Regions from separate parts of the Brevibacillus sp. YAE8 genome, predicted to be linked through region 1. Evidence: riboswitches for the same ligand, from Rfam matches in the RefSeq annotation. Region 1 holds a riboswitch; the other holds the start of a gene.
What was found. A riboswitch is a leader RNA that binds a small molecule or an ion and turns the genes downstream of it on or off. The one in region 1 is predicted to bind S-adenosylmethionine.
Positions count from the first base shown of each region.

Region 2: it holds a riboswitch for S-adenosylmethionine, as region 1 does, so the genes downstream of both, AC27IT_RS21895 (aminotransferase class I/II-fold pyridoxal phosphate-dependent enzyme) here and AC27IT_RS17865 (methionine ABC transporter ATP-binding protein) in region 1, are expected to answer to the same signal.

Region 1 is NZ_BAAIYG010000016.1:56,664-60,424, reverse strand. Features, by position in the region: gene AC27IT_RS17880 (LCP family protein) at 45-1,052, shown strand; gene AC27IT_RS17875 (hypothetical protein) at 1,118-1,267, shown strand; gene AC27IT_RS17870 (hypothetical protein) at 1,412-1,675, shown strand; SAM riboswitch class I at 1,781-1,898, shown strand; gene AC27IT_RS17865 (methionine ABC transporter ATP-binding protein) at 1,998-3,011, shown strand; gene AC27IT_RS17860 (methionine ABC transporter permease) at 3,012-3,677, shown strand; gene AC27IT_RS17855 (MetQ/NlpA family ABC transporter substrate-binding protein) at 3,737-3,761, shown strand, end outside.
Region 2 is NZ_BAAIYG010000025.1:62,119-65,879, forward strand. Features, by position in the region: gene moaC (cyclic pyranopterin monophosphate synthase MoaC) at 255-737, shown strand; gene AC27IT_RS21890 (MFS transporter) at 741-2,036, shown strand; SAM riboswitch class I at 2,133-2,247, shown strand; gene AC27IT_RS21895 (aminotransferase class I/II-fold pyridoxal phosphate-dependent enzyme) at 2,336-3,517, shown strand.

The DNA of each region.
Region 1 (3,761 bases):
ATGAGTTCATGTGATACAGAGAATAAAAGGTGGAGTAGTTCTTTATGCGAATGTGGAAACGGGTGTTGCTCCTGATGTTTGTCGCGATTGCCGCGACAGCAGGTTATTACGGATACTCTTTTTATCAGTTTGCTCACAATATTCAAGAGCCGAATGTCATTCGGCCAGCCCCGCCGGATGGCGGTGCCGCGACGAAAGCGGCGGAGATTCCGGAATGGGATGGCGAAGAGCGGGTGAACATCCTGTTGATGGGTGTGGACCGCAGGGGAATGAAAAATAACGGGCTCCCCCGTTCGGACTCGATGATGCTCGTCAGTATCGACCCGGCCTCCAAGCGCTACGACGTATTTTCCATTTTGCGCGACACGTACGTAGACATTCCGGGGAACGGCAGCTCGCGCATCAACTCGGCGATCGTGGAGGGCGGACCGGAACTGGCGATGAAGACCGTCAGCCAGTTTACAGGGCTTCCGGTGGACCGCTACGTCATCACCGACTTTGAAGGCTTCAAGGCTTTGATTGACTCTGTCGGTGGTGTCGAGATTGATGTGGAAAAAAATATGTACTATCACGACCCGACCGATAAAGGCATCTACGACATCAATTTGAAAAAGGGACTGCAGCAACTGGATGGCAACAAGGCTCTGCAATACGTTCGTTTTCGCCATGACGCCACATCGGACTACACGCGCACAGAGCGTCAGCGCAAGCTGCTGACGGCTGTGGTGAGCCAGATGAAGAGCGGCACGACCTTGATTCAATTGCCGTCCATCCTGAAAGAAGTGACGCCGTATATCCAGACGAATATCAGTTCCATGGATATGCTGAGGCTGTCTGCGCTTGGGCTGAAATTAAACACCGCGGAGCCAGGCAACTACCAATTGCCGCCAATGGGGATGTTCCGCGAATCCCATCGGGCAGGCGCGGTGCTCATTCCGGATGTCGACCAGATCCAGTCTTTTATCAAGGAAAAGCTGGAACCGCCAGCAGAAGAAGCGGTTTCGCAAACGAATAGCACGACCGATAGCAACGAAAACAGCACGCCAAATTGAGCGTGCTGTTTTTTTGTGTTTTCGGGCAGACTAACCATGATTTGCTATGTATGGGGGTGAGGGGAATGGACCAGGAGATTGCGCGTAAATGGTTTTCCCATACAGGGGACTTGCGAACGGAACATATCGACGAGCCGGACGGCCGCATGCGGCTGTATTTTTTGACCAGCATGGCGGATGCCAAGTCGTTTACAGCGAGCTCATCCCGAAGCTGAGAGAAATTTGTCTGGCTGAGGCAAGCATAGGGGAAGTGGAGCGGCAGCTCGGGGGAGCCGGGAGCAATCGGGTCGATCACACCCAGGGGCGATTCAGCGCCTGCTCGAAGGCTATCGCCCAAGGAAGCGTTTCTCATCAAGCTCGTGCACGGGAAATTCCGGATTGGGAGCTACGACACGTCCGTCCCGGCGCAAATTTTCGGGAAGACCGACAAGAACCGCGGCAATCCCAAGGATATGGTGCACCTTGCTTTTGACACGATTTCCAGCAACGCCCGAATCAAGCTGGAGCAAGTATCGCCGCCGGTGTTCGATATTCGCATACGCTTGAAGGCGAGAATCCTTGAGAAAGCGACGTTTCATTTTCACGTCAATGCCACCATCATTCGCAACGGAGTAATGGATTAAAAAAGTTTTTCCTGTGATTGCTATTGACGGGATATTTTCAAAAAGGATATAATCCGGTTTGTATCATGAAAATATGAAAAACGAACATAATATACGTGGAAATCTTTCTTATCAAGAGAGGCGGAGGGACAGGCCCGATGAAGCCCGGCAACCGGTTCATTTTTTGAAATGGACGTCGCGGTGCCAATTCCTACAAGATTGGTTGGATCTTGATAGATGAGAAGGGTGGATGCGAACGTATACATGCGTTGCAGCCCCTTTTTCGTTTATGAAAAAGGGGTTTTTACGTTTTTCACAAGGATTTTGCTGGGAGGTGGATGCGTTGATTCAATTGAAAAATTTGCATAAAAGCTATCAAGTGCAGGGCAAGACGATTCCGGCGTTGCTCGGGATTGATCTTTCTATAGATAAAGGGGAAATTTACGGGATTATCGGCCATTCCGGGGCGGGGAAAAGTACCTTGATCCGCTGCATCAACCTGCTGGAGCGCCCTACGTCGGGACAAGTCATCGTCGATGGGGTCGACCTGACCAAGCTCGACGATGTCAAGCTGCAGGAAAAGCGCCGCGAGATCGGGATGATTTTCCAGCACTTCAACCTGCTGTCCTCGTCCACCGTCGGGGAAAATGTCGCGTTTCCGCTCAAGCTGGCCAAGCGTCCGAAGGCGGAGATTCAGAAAAAAGTGGACGATCTGCTCAAGCTGGTAGGGCTGGAAGCGCACCGGGACAAATACCCGTCCCAGTTGTCCGGCGGCCAGAAGCAGCGCGTCGGCATCGCACGGGCGCTGGCAAACGATCCGAAAGTGCTGCTGTGTGACGAAGCGACCTCGGCGCTCGATCCGCAGACGACCAACTCGATTTTGGCGCTGCTTTTGGACATCAACCGCAAGCTGGGATTGACCATCGTGCTGATTACGCACGAGATGCACGTCATCCGCTCCATTTGCGACCGCGTAGGCGTGATCGACGGCGGAAAAATCGTCGAGTCGGGCGAGGTGCTGGACGTGTTTCTCAAGCCGCAGCATCCGACTACGCAGGAATTTGTCGAGCAGGTGGCAGATTCCACCGAGCTGCGCGAAGCTGTCGCGCACGAAAAAGCAGCGGGGAACCGCACGATTGCGCGCGTCACCTTCCTGGGAGAAAAGACGTACCAGCCGATTTTGTTCCAGACGATGCAGGAGACAGGCACAGTATTCAGCATTTTGCAGGGAACGATTTCCCGCATGAAGGATACGCCGTACGGCCAACTGGTCGTCGAACTGGAAGGCGATGTCCGTCAAAACGAAAAAACCATCGAGACGTTGCGTCAGCGTGGCTTGGAAGTAGAGGTGATATAGATGGACTGGACAATGGAAAATGTGGATTGGTCGGAGATCGCTGAGGGTACACTAGACACACTGACGATGCTGGGTTTCTCCACGTTGTTTACGATCCTGATCGGCTTGCCGCTGGGAATCATTTTATTCCTTACTTCACGTGGACAGTTGCTGCAAAACAAGGCGTTTTACTCGGTTGCTTCATTCATCGTCAACGTATTGCGTTCCGTGCCGTTCATCATTCTGATGATCTTGCTGATTCCGGTCACGAAACTGATCGTCGGCACTTCGCTCGGCGTACTCGGAGCGATTCCGCCGCTCGTGATCGGGGCCGCCCCGTTTTTTGCGCGGCTGGTGGAAACCTCTCTGCGCGAGGTAGATCGCGGAGTCATTGAGGCCGCCCAGTCGATGGGGGCGTCCAATTGGCAAATCATCTGGAACGTCCTGCTGCCAGAGTCTCGTCCGGGACTGGTGGCCGGAATTACGATTACGACCGTTGCGCTCGTGTCCTACACGGCCATGTCCGGGGTAATCGGCGGCGGCGGTCTGGGCGACTTGGCTATCCGTTACGGTTATCAGCGCTTCCAGACCGATGTCATGATTGTCACTGTCGTCATTTTGCTCGTGTTGGTGCAGATCTTACAGTCGCTGGGTGATCGCCTGGTATTGCGTTTCAGCCGCAAGTAAGGTCTTTCCCATAGAAGTTTGCAAGTACAAAGATCAAAAAAAGTAGGGGGAAATCATTTATGAAAAAGCTAGTCGTATCTGTAC
Region 2 (3,761 bases), on a different contig from region 1:
TCGTTTCCAGCACGCTTGCTGGTTGTTGTACGCACAGTATAGCTTCACCGCGGCGTTTTTGTACGAATTTGCGAGTAGAACAGCAAGATAATGAAGGAGAAGACGCATGCTACAAGTAGCTGGAGCAGTTGGCAGCGATGTTTCCATTGCTTTTCGCAAGCCGCGGGAGTAAGGTAGGAGTAGACAGATGACCGGTTTCAGCCAGGCTTTTCGGCTGTTTAACGGGATCGCATAGATGGAGGACGGATAGTTGCATGAACGATCAACTGACGCATTTTAATGAACAAAACCGTGCGCGGATGGTAGATGTCTCGGAAAAAGACATCACAAAACGGGAGGCTGTGGCAGAGAGCAAAATCGTCATGAAGCCGGAAACGCTCGCCCGCATTCGCGAAGGACGGGTAGAGAAAGGGGATGTGCTGGCAGTCGCACAGGTAGCGGGCGTCATGGCAGCGAAAAAGACGTGGGAAATCATCCCGATGTGCCATCCGCTTCCTTTGACCGGGATCGACATTCGCTTCGCTTTTGAAAACGAGACGACGCTTGCCCTGGAAGCATGTGTGCGGACGACGGGAAAAACGGGCGTGGAAATGGAAGCTTTGACGGCTGTCAGTGTCGCAGCTCTTACGGTGTACGATATGTGCAAGGCGATGGACAAAGGCATGGTAATCGGTCCGACTTGCTTGGTGAGCAAAACAGGCGGGAAAAGCGGCGATTTTCGTCGGGGAGAGAACTAAACCATGAAACAGAAATGGCAATCCTATCCGAGCAGCATTCGTCTTCTGGCGATTGCTGCGATCATTTTTTCTACCGGAATGGCTTGTATTTGGCCGCTTGTCACCATCTATATCCACGATTATTTAGGGAAGCCGCTGACCGTAGCGGGCTTTTTGCTGTTATTGAACCAGGGGGCTTTTTTGATCGGCAGCATCGCAGGTGGCATGCTGTTCGACCGTTGGGGGAAAATGCGCACGATCGTTTTTGCCTCGATCGGCGTCATTCTGATTTCCGTCGGGCTTGGCGTCACGCATGACTTTACGCTGTACACGATCTTGCTGTTGCTGAACGGGCTGTTTTACGGCACGCTCTCTCCGGTGATGAATGCACTCGCTGTCGTGCTGTGGCCGGAAGGCGGGCGCAAAGGGATCAACATGATCTACGTCGCGCTCAACGCCGGGGTGGCGGCTGGCTCTGCCCTCGGCGGCTTGCTGGCGAGCATTTCGTTTGCCTGGACGTTTTTTGGCAACGCGATCTCGCAAGTCATCGTGCTCGTCATGTTCGTGCTCATTTTGCCTCGGCAGCTCAAGGCAGTCGCAGAGCGGGGCCATCGGGCGGAGCAAGCCAATACCGCAGGCACTCCCGCCGCTGCTGTCCAAAGCGCTGCCAAGCCGAAGCCAGTTGAGGCGCTTTCGCCGCTACAGCAACTGCCGACGAAAAAAGTGGCGTGGGGCGCCCTACTGCTCTTGTGCAGCGGGCTGTTAATCAGTTGGATTGTCTACGTCCAGTGGACGACGGTGTTGTCGACCTACATGCAATCGTTGGGCATTTCCTTGCGTCAGTACAGCTTGCTCTGGACGATCAACGGCGGCCTGATTTTGTTCGGCCAGCCGCTGATCGCCTGGGTCATTGGCCGCTTCGCCCGCACGCTGCGAGCGCAGATGCTGCTCGGCTCCTACGTGTTCGTGCTGTCGATGCTGATTTTGTCGCAGACGACCTCCTACGCCGGCTTTGTCGCCGGGATGTTCATCATGACGCTTGGAGAAATGCTCGTCTGGCCGGCCGTGCCTGCCGTGGCAGCAGAGTTTACGCCACAGGGGCGAGAAGGCTTCATCCAAGGGCTGATCTCCGGCACAGGCTCTGCGGGACGCATGCTCGGCCCATTGCTCGGAGCGGTCATTTTCCAGCATTTTCAGGCACAAGGACTTTTGTACATCATGGCGGGGCTGGCGCTAATGTCTGTCGCGTTTTTCGCCCTGCACAGCTCGTTTCAAGGCCGCACCCGAAAAGTGCCAGCCGCGACCGTAGAAAAGATGTAGCCAGGAAAAATTCGCGGGCCTCGCGAAGCGTCTTGACACGTTCGGAGCCCGCAATGTAGTATGAAGAAGATTAAAAACAGTATATTCCGTGTGATTTACTTATGAAGAGAGGCGGAGGGACTGGCCCTATGAAGCCCGGCAGCGGATCTGCGCGCTTGCGCGTTGCAGATGCTGTGCCAATTCCAGCAGGATAATTCCTGACAGATAAGGACGTGACCAAGCTGATCTCCCCCTTTTTCTGTACGGAAAGAGGGGGTTTTTGCTGTACATTGGCCTAAAAAGAAAGGAACTGAAGACAGATGCGCATCCAACCTTCCGACATGATTGATCGGCTCCCGACCCAGTTTTTTGCGACATTGGTGGCAAAAGTAAACAAAGTCATCGCTTGTGGGCATGACGTCATTAATCTGGGCCAAGGAAACCCGGACCTGCCTACGCCGCCGCACATTGTGGAAGAGCTGAAGGCACAGGCAGAAAATCCGCTGCATCACAAATACCCGCCGTTTTCCGGCCGACTGGAGCTGAAGCAGGCAGTCGCGCACTGGTACAAGCAACAATTTGACGTGGACCTCGACCCGGAGGAAGAGGTGGCGATCCTGTTCGGAAGCAAAACCGGCCTCGTGGAAATTTGCCAGGTGCTGATGAACGCAGGCGATGTGGCACTCGTACCGGACCCTGGCTACCCGGATTACTGGTCCGGCGTAGCGGTCGTAAACGGCCGGATGTCGATGATGCCGCTGACGGCCGAAAATCAGTTTTTGCCTGACTACAGCAAAATCCCGCAAGCCGATTTGGACCGCGCCAAGCTGATGTTTTTGAACTATCCGAATAACCCGACAGCGGTGAACGCCCCGTTTGAATTTTACGAGGAAACCGTCCAGTTTGCGCGCAAGTACGAGATCGTCGTCTGCCACGACTTCGCGTACGGCGCGATCAGCTACGACGGCAAAAAGCCTGTCAGCTTCATGCAGGTGCCGGGGGCAAAAGAGGTGGGCGTGGAGTTTTACACGTTGTCCAAAACGTACAATATGGCCGGCTGGCGCGTAGGCGCGATGGTCGGCAACCGCGAGCTGGTAAGGCTCATCAATCTGATTCAGGACCATTACTTCGTCAGCCTGTTTGGAGCGGTCCAAATGGCCGCAGCCAAAGCGATGACAGACTCGCAGCAGTGCGTCCGCGATCTGGTAGCCGTCTACGAAGGCCGCCGCAATGCGCTGTTCTCCAATCTGCACCGCATCGGCTGGCAGGCCCCGCCATCGCAAGGCTCGTTTTTCGCCTGGCTCCCCGTCCCGGCTGGCTTTACTTCGGTGGAGTTCTCGGATTTGCTGCTGGAAAAAGCACATGTAGTCGTCGCACCAGGCGTCGGCTTCGGCCCAAGCGGCGAAGGCTACGTTCGCGCCGCCCTGCTGTCGGACGAACAACGCCTGGCCGAAGCGGTTCAGCGGATCGAACAGTTGGGGCTTTTTGCGAAAACGAAGTAAGTAGGAGAGCGGGTGACCACACTTCCTGGGGGTGGGGAGTGTGGTTTTGTTTTTGGGGGCTGCGTTGCGTGAGACTGCCGGGGGTGCGTTGGTCGGTTGCTCGCGTATCTCAGGATCATCCATGTTTCCCCATGTTGACCTGCGCTTGTCTGCGTTGCCCCCTTGCCCGCGCCGTCCACTGCCCACGCTTTATCACCTGCTTGTCAATCCATTACCAGTCGAACCCCCCTCCCGCACCATAAGA